2 regions of the Labrenzia sp. THAF35 genome follow, and region 1 is predicted to be linked to the other one. Evidence: riboswitches for the same ligand, from Rfam matches in the RefSeq annotation. Region 1 holds a riboswitch; the other holds the start of a gene.
The links. A riboswitch is a leader RNA that binds a small molecule or an ion and turns the genes downstream of it on or off. The one in region 1 is predicted to bind cobalamin.
Positions count from the first base shown of each region.

Region 2: linked by a shared signal. The riboswitch ahead of FIU93_RS16290 (energy-coupling factor ABC transporter permease) and the one ahead of FIU93_RS17165 (hypothetical protein) in region 1 are both predicted to bind cobalamin.

Region 1 covers NZ_CP045380.1:3,750,533-3,754,237, forward strand. Annotated here, with positions in the region: gene FIU93_RS17160 (S9 family peptidase) at 1-1,300, opposite strand, end outside; cobalamin riboswitch at 1,444-1,657, shown strand; gene FIU93_RS17165 (hypothetical protein) at 1,764-2,042, shown strand; gene FIU93_RS17170 (DUF1636 family protein) at 2,032-2,436, shown strand; gene FIU93_RS17175 (ABC transporter ATP-binding protein) at 2,433-3,206, shown strand; gene FIU93_RS17180 (ABC transporter substrate-binding protein) at 3,224-3,705, shown strand, end outside.
Region 2 covers NZ_CP045380.1:3,563,788-3,567,492, reverse strand. Annotated here, with positions in the region: gene FIU93_RS16300 (hypothetical protein) at 124-495, shown strand; gene FIU93_RS16295 (YHS domain-containing (seleno)protein) at 678-1,163, shown strand; gene FIU93_RS16290 (energy-coupling factor ABC transporter permease) at 1,254-1,931, opposite strand; cobalamin riboswitch at 1,985-2,196, opposite strand; gene FIU93_RS16285 (hypothetical protein) at 2,522-2,755, shown strand; gene aroQ (gamma subclass chorismate mutase AroQ) at 2,806-3,330, shown strand; gene FIU93_RS16275 (EAL domain-containing protein) at 3,366-3,705, opposite strand, start outside.

The DNA.
Region 1 (3,705 bases):
TCAACCGGCGGGTGACATAATCGTCCGCATCATGGCCGGAAGGCACTTCCTGTTCCTTGCGCAGAACACGCTCGCGGGTCTCGACATTGTAGTCGAAGGTCTGCGATGGCGTTGTCATCGAGGAATAGGTGAAGCGGATCGTGCTCGTGTCGAACTCGTAGCCGCCGCCAAGGCCGAGCGAATAGGCTTCCTCGTCGAAGGCGATGGAGTGCTCGATGTTGTCTGCAAGCCGGCGGATCACGATGCGCGGCAATCCGTCTTCGCGCTCCAGCCGCGTCATGAAGGACTTGTAGACGCAATGCGACAGGATCAGGCATCCTGCCTTGTGAGGCACAAGATCGGACCAGTTTTCGCGGCCGGGATTGCCTTTAGGCGCAGTGACGATCTTGAAGTCCTCGGCGCCGCCTGCGTTGGTCAGGATGTAGAGTGTGTCGCCGTGATCGTCGATGGAATACTCGATACCGGTCTCGCGCTCTGCGACAAGCACCGGTTCGGCGGTCGGGTCGGTGGCCGGGATCATCCAGACTTCGGAGGTCTCGTGATCATGAATGTCGATGACGATCGTGTCGCCCGACTGGGTCTTGCCGACGCCCATGAAGAAGCCGGCATCCTTTTCCTCGTAGACGAGAACGTCGCTCGCCGGATCGGAACCGACTTCGTGACGGAAGAGTTTCGAGGGCCGGTGGTTGGCGTCGAGGCGAACGTAGAAGACATAGCGGCTGTCTTCCGAGAAGACGCCGCCGCCGCCCGTATCCTCGATGGCGTAGTCGAAATCCTTGGCAGACTGGGCGTCGCGCAGCTTCAGTGAATAATATTCCGAGCCCTTGTCGTCATAGGCCCAGGCGATGAGCTTGTGATCCGTCGACTGGCTGACGCCGCCGATCCGGAAATATGTCGTTCCTTCGGCTTCCTTGTCGCCATGGAGAAGAACCGTTTCCGCGCCGCCGTCACGCGGGGTGCGAAAGAAAACCGGTTGCTGGCCGCCGGTTTCATACTTGAGGCCGTAAGCGAAGGGGCCGTCGGGAGCAGGAACCGAGCTGTCGTCTTCCTTGATGCGGCCGCGCATTTCCGCAAAAAGCTTCTCCTGCAGAGCCTTCGTCGGCGCCATCTGCGCTTCGTGATAGGCATTCTCCGCTTCCAGATAGCTGCGGATGTCGGCATCCAGCACGGACGGGTCTTTCATGACCTCCTGCCAGTTGTCCGCCCTCAGCCAGGCGAAATCGTCCTGGCGGGTAATGCCGTGGGTCTCAAGGGTGAGGGGGCGCGCTGCGGCGCGCGGGGGAAGGGCATCCTGTTTCATGGATCGGAGGTAAGATTTTTGAGCCTTGAAGGCAAGGGTCAATACTGCCGAGGCGGCAGGGTGTTTCCGCCTCCTGGCCATCCTGTCGTGCTTTCGGACAAGAGCGGCGACCCGCAAAAGTCTTTGACATTTTTCAGGCGTTCGCGCACTTAGGAAGAGATGGTTCCCGACTCCGAACTCCGGACCGGGATTAAAAGGGAACACGGTGCGACGAGCCCGAAAGGCTGCAAATCCGTGACTGCCCCCGCAACTGTGAGCGGTGAGCAAACCTGAAAGCGCCACTGGGGAGACCCCGGGAAGGATCAGGCAAGCAATGACCCGCAAGTCAGGAGACCTGCCATTTCACCTTAAACCTTAACCCGGGCGGGGTGCCCCGGAGGAGTGAGTGACATGGCCAATCGGCACCTGCCGGCAAAGTTGCACATTCGGTTCCTGACTGCCCCGCGAAATCGCGGAGGGCGATATGAACCGGAAATTTTCTGCTGAATTCTCAAGACTTGCCAACCTCCTGACCGAGGCTGATCCGCTGGCGACGCGCGCAGCACGCGCGATGGTTCCCGATGGGCTTCAAAAATCTGTTGTCAGCAAGAACATGGGTAATGTAATAACATTACATGATGATTGTGCCAAACGTACCCGATCCGGCCGTGCCCTGTGCAACGAGGAAAGCAATGCCTTTGCTTTTCCGCAGCCTCCTGTCGGTTCACTGGCAGAAGCCGTGGAGGCGCGTCATGAGCAATGATCCGCACAAGATATTTGTCTGCACGACCTGTCGTCACAATGGGCAGACTTGCCATCCCGGATATGGGCTGATCTGCAAGCTGAAGAGTGCAATGGCACAGGCAGTGCCTGTCGTTGGAGACGAATTCGAAATCAGTGGAACAGCCGACATGGAGAGCTGTTCGAGACCTTGCACGCTGGCATTCAAGGCCACCGACAAGGCGATCTACCTCTTTGGGGACATTGAGGACGATACGGACATCGACGACCTGGTCGACTACGCCAATCGGTATCGCCAGATTGAAAATGGATGCGAGGTGACCGAGGAAAGCCACGGCAAGCGCTGGAGCGCATCGCAAGGCCGGCTTCCGGCAGCGATGATCGTTTCGGAAGCTGACGGGACGGCGTTCTCATGACGGGGATCGATCTGTTTGTCCGGGAGGTCAGCTGGAAGACGGGGCAGGGCAAAACCATTCTGCATCCGCTCAGCTTCGGTCTGCCTGCCGGTGAGGTTCTTGGAATTGCCGGCGCCAATGGTGCCGGCAAATCCACCCTGTTGCGGCTGCTCTATCGCTTCCTGAAACCGAAAACGGGCGAAATCCTTCTGGATGGCACGGATCTCTGGCACATCAGTGCCAGGGAGGCCGCCAAAACGATCGCCGCCGTGCTTCAGGAGCAGCCGACCGACTTTGCCTTGTCCGTGCGCGAGATCGTCACACTCGGTCGGCGTCCCCATGCAACCGGTATTGCCGGCGCAGGCAAGCGGGACGCCGAGATCGTCGATGACTGTCTCGGGAAAATGGATCTGCTGTCCTATGCAAAAAGAGCCTTCGGCACATTGTCCGGGGGGGAAAGGCAACGGGTGATGGTGGCCCGGGCGCTGGCGCAAGAACCAAGGCTTCTGGTGCTGGATGAGCCGACGAACCATCTGGACATCCGTCATCAGCTCGAGATCGTCGAGCTGATTGCCGATCTGGACATTACCATTGTCACCAGCCTGCACGACCTCAACCTGGCAAGCCGTGTCTGCGACAAGGTCTTGCTGTTGCATGAGGGCCGACTGGTTGCCCAGGGAATGCCGGAGACGGTGCTGACCCCCGGCAACATTGAGCAAGCCTATTCGGTACAGGTCCGTCTGGAGCAACTGTCTGCCAGCCGCGAGCGCTACCTGACCTTCCATCTTTGAATTTCTGGAGACTTAATATGAAAAAAATTGCCCTGGGCCTCGCGCTCACCTTTCTGTCTGTACCGGCAATTGCGCAAACGACGGTGGAAAGCTGCAACCGCACGGTGACCTTCGACACGCCGCCCAAAGCAGCCGTTTCGAATGACGTCAACCTGACCGAGATGATGCTGGTACTTGGCCTGCGCGACCGCATGGTTGGATATACCGGCATTTCAGGCTGGAAGACGCTGGACGCGGAAATGCGTGAGGGCGTTGCCGAACTTCCCGAACTCGCGTCGAAATATCCGAGCAAGGAAGTGCTGATCGGGGCCGACGCCGATTTCTTCTTCGCCGGCTGGAACTACGGCATGAAGGTGGGTGGTGAAGTGACGCCTGAAACGCTGGAGCCGTTCGGCATCAAGGTCTACGAGCTGACCGAATCCTGCATTCATATCGGCGACAAGCCGAAGGCGTCTCTGCAGGATCTCTATAACGACCTCCTCAACCTCGGAAAGATCTT
Region 2 (3,705 bases), 190 kb from region 1:
AAGGCTCCCGGACGATCGGTCAATTTTCAGGGACTTTCGTGCATGGATAGAACTGAAGTCGACCAACATCTTTGGGCTCGTGGGCAATCCGCCCGCAGGAAACCAACCTGGAGCACTTGAAAGATGTCTGTTCGCTTCGTCACCAAGACCATGCACGCCTATCTCGATTATCCCGTCGCGATCGGCCTTATTGCCCTGCCCGTATTCCTTGATCTCGGCCAATCCAACCCGATCGCCTTCTGGCTATCCTTCCTGACAGGCTTTGCGGCCCTGGCCCTGACGATCCTGACGGATCACCAGACCGGCATCATCCGCATTCTGCCCTATTCGGTTCATCTGGCGGTCGATTTTGCCGTCGGCATCGTGTTCCTGGCAGCTCCCTTCGCACTTGGCTTTACCGGCCTCGACTTCGCCTATTACCTGGTCAACGCCATTGCCGTCCTGACAGTGGTCAGCCTTGCCAAACCGCAGGAAACGGTTGCGCAGGCCGCTTGACAGCCCCCGTCCACGCACAATGACACCGGCCCTCACGCCGGTGTCTTTTTTTGAACTGCAATCCGGACGATCTGCAAATCCTCGGGAACTTGCGAACATGGAGACGCCTGAGCTTCGGACGCAAGGTAGAGGCACCGGAGCAAATCCGGCCTTCAACCTTCATACCCTTTCAGGAGTAGAACATGTCCTTAATGAAATCCGCCATTGCCGCAACGCTGCTGTCTCTTGCCGCTCTCTCTGCCCCGGCAATGGCCGCGGACGAATACAACACCTCCAGTGGCCTGACGGCCGCCGGCAGCCCGCTCGGTCTTCATGGTGTCGATCCCGTGGCCTTTGTCAGCCTGGGCAACCGCATTGACGGAACCGCGCAATATACGGCCGTCCACGACGGTGTTGCCTATTACTTCGCATCCCAGGAAGCCATGGATGCCTTCACCGCGCATCCGGATCAGTACCTGCCGCAAAACGGCGGCTTCTGCACCTTCGGTGTTTCAGTCGGCAAGAAGTTCGACGGCGATCCGCAGTTCGCGGCCGTTGTGGACGGCAAGCTTTACCTGTTCCTGAACGAGGCCATCTTCCGCGAGTTCCAGAAAGACCAGTCCGGCACGATCACCAAGGCGGAAGCCAACTGGAAGAAGATCCGCTCCACCGAGGCAACGAAGCTCTGATTGTTCGTTGTCAAGGCGTGGGAACGACAAACAAAAAGGGCGGCCCCAGGGCCGCCCTTCGTGACTTGATTTCGGTAAAAGCCCGAAGACTTAAGCCGCGTTGTGCAGCCGATTTTCGAAAGCAAGGTTCCGGGTCAGCGGCGCCAATGTCTTGGCAGCGGCCAGAACAGCCAGGTCGGCCAGCGGCTCGCCCAGGATCACCAGCATGTAGGCAAAGCCGAAGGAACCGACGGAAGCCATGTTCTCGGCACCGAAGCCCTGGCCGTAGAATGCCCAGAAAGCAACCCAGCCAACGATACCGGCCTGGAACGTGGTGGAAAGAGCCAGTGCCTGAACGTAGGAAACGTCAACATAGGCTGTCTTTTCCGGAATGATGCGGTTTGCCAGCATGCTGACAGCCCACAGCGGCACAAGCAGCGTGGTGACGTTGATGCCGTACTGCGGCAGGTCGAAAGGAGCAACCAGCGTCCCCTGAAGCAGAAGGCCTGCAGCAAGGCCGATTGCTGCCGGACCTGCGCCGAACATCAGGAACAGGGTGGAGCCCAGGATAAAGTGAACTTCGGAAACACCAACTGGGTAATGCGGCAGGATTTCGAAGAAGCAGAACACGGCAACCGTCGTGATGACGGAGCGGACGGCAAGGCTGAGAACGCCGCTTTTGCGGATCGTGTCGAGAGCCATTTTGCCCAGAAGGCCGAAGGAAGCAGCCGCGGTACCGTAGCTGAGTACGATTTTGGCACCGTCGACGATGCCCGGTTCGATATGCATGTCATTTCTCCTTTGCGCACCCTCCGTGCGCGAGCAGATGGTGTGAACCGGCCCCGATGGGACCGCTGGATGGCAGGTTTCCTGGCTCGCGAGTCTCTGCGCTGCCCGCCTTCCCGGATCGCTCCAGTGGCTTGAAGGGCTTTGCTCGTCGCATACAGTTGCGGGGGCAGCCACGGTATTGGTCCCTGTTGGGTACGCCTCACCGTGTTCCCATTTCATCCGCCCTTACGCTTGTTCGGGCGAAACCATCGCATCGTCTAGATTTGCAAGGATTGGCGATATTCTGCAAGCGAATTTTCGCCATATTCGGTCTGAATGCGACATTGCACCGAAATTTTGCCGTCTGAAGACCACCACCGAAATCAGCCGAATTAGCACTACCAACAAGCTTCAGATCTCAAAATACTTCTTCAGGGAATTGCGTCAGCCACCTGAAAAACATGACATTTGAAGCACCCAAATCAAAGATGAAAATCAAAACCATTGTTTATTAAACTTTTCTGTATTTAGGGTAATTGTGATTTTTACTTGCAGAAACCCTAACGAAAGATAACCTCACTCGCATACAAAGCACATCATGAGAGTTTGCAATGCCCTTTACCAAATTGGGAACGCTTATCGCTGGTGTCGTCTTTTTCCTTGGCTGCATTCAGCTGGCACTTCTGGCCGGCGTTACTCTTGGTGCAGTCACTGAACCAAGACCGGGTTTTTTCCTTGGCAATCTGACACGCGAACAGGCGCTCGACAGCGGACTATTGAAGATCATGGCCGCCGTCGCATTCGGCGTGATCACCGAGATCAGCCGCTCGGTTGAAAAGAAGTAGACCACAACCAAAGACTTGCCGCAGGCGGTGACCTGTGAAAGTCTTCGGCCATGTTGAAATCGATTCCCCTGACCGCTCTTGCGGTATCCCTCCTTGCTGCCACCGTCACTCCTGGCTGGGCGGCACCTGACAAGCTGTTCGGCGCCATCAACGAACGTCTGTCGTTCATGCAGTCGGTTGCAGCCTGGAAAGCGGATAACGACAAACCTGTCGAGGATCTGCCGAGGGAAAAGGTGGTGCTGGATGCTGCCCGCGAAAAGGCAGTCGAAAACGGCCTGTCGGCTGACAATGTCACCTTGTTTTTCCAGGCGCAGATCGATGCGGCCAAGGACATTCAAACCTGCTGGATCGAACGCTGGGAGAGCGGCGAAGCTCGTCCGCAGAACGTACCCGACCTGATCAAGGATGTCCGTCCGGAGCTGTTGCGTCTCGGCAACGAGATCCTGACGCTACTCGCAGAAAGCCCCGTCGAAGCCTCTGACCAGCAGGCCTTCACGGAGGCGCTGACCGTGGAATGCCTGTCCGACGGATCAAAGAGCGCTCTGTTTGAAGGTCTGGTCGACGTACACGACTAGGCACATACAGCCATCAGGACATCCCTCATCGGAGTTCAGGAGGCTGCCTGCCTCCAGGGCTCGGCCGCATTCGCCTCTTCTTCCCGCTTCATGACCATTCGCGAGAACTCGCCGAACGGCACTGCCGGGCTCCACAAGTAGCCCTGGCCGAGAGTCCCACCCCACAGATTGATGTAATCCATCTGCAACTGGGTCTCGACCCCTTCGGAAACTGTGTTGAGATTGAGCTGCCTCGCCAGCATCAGGATCAGCTCAACGATGGTCCGGCGATCCTCGCAATTGGCAATGTCCATGATGAAGGACCGGTCGATCTTCAGCGTGTCGAACGGCATGCTTGCGAGACTGTGCAGCGAGGAATAGCCGGTGCCGAAGTCG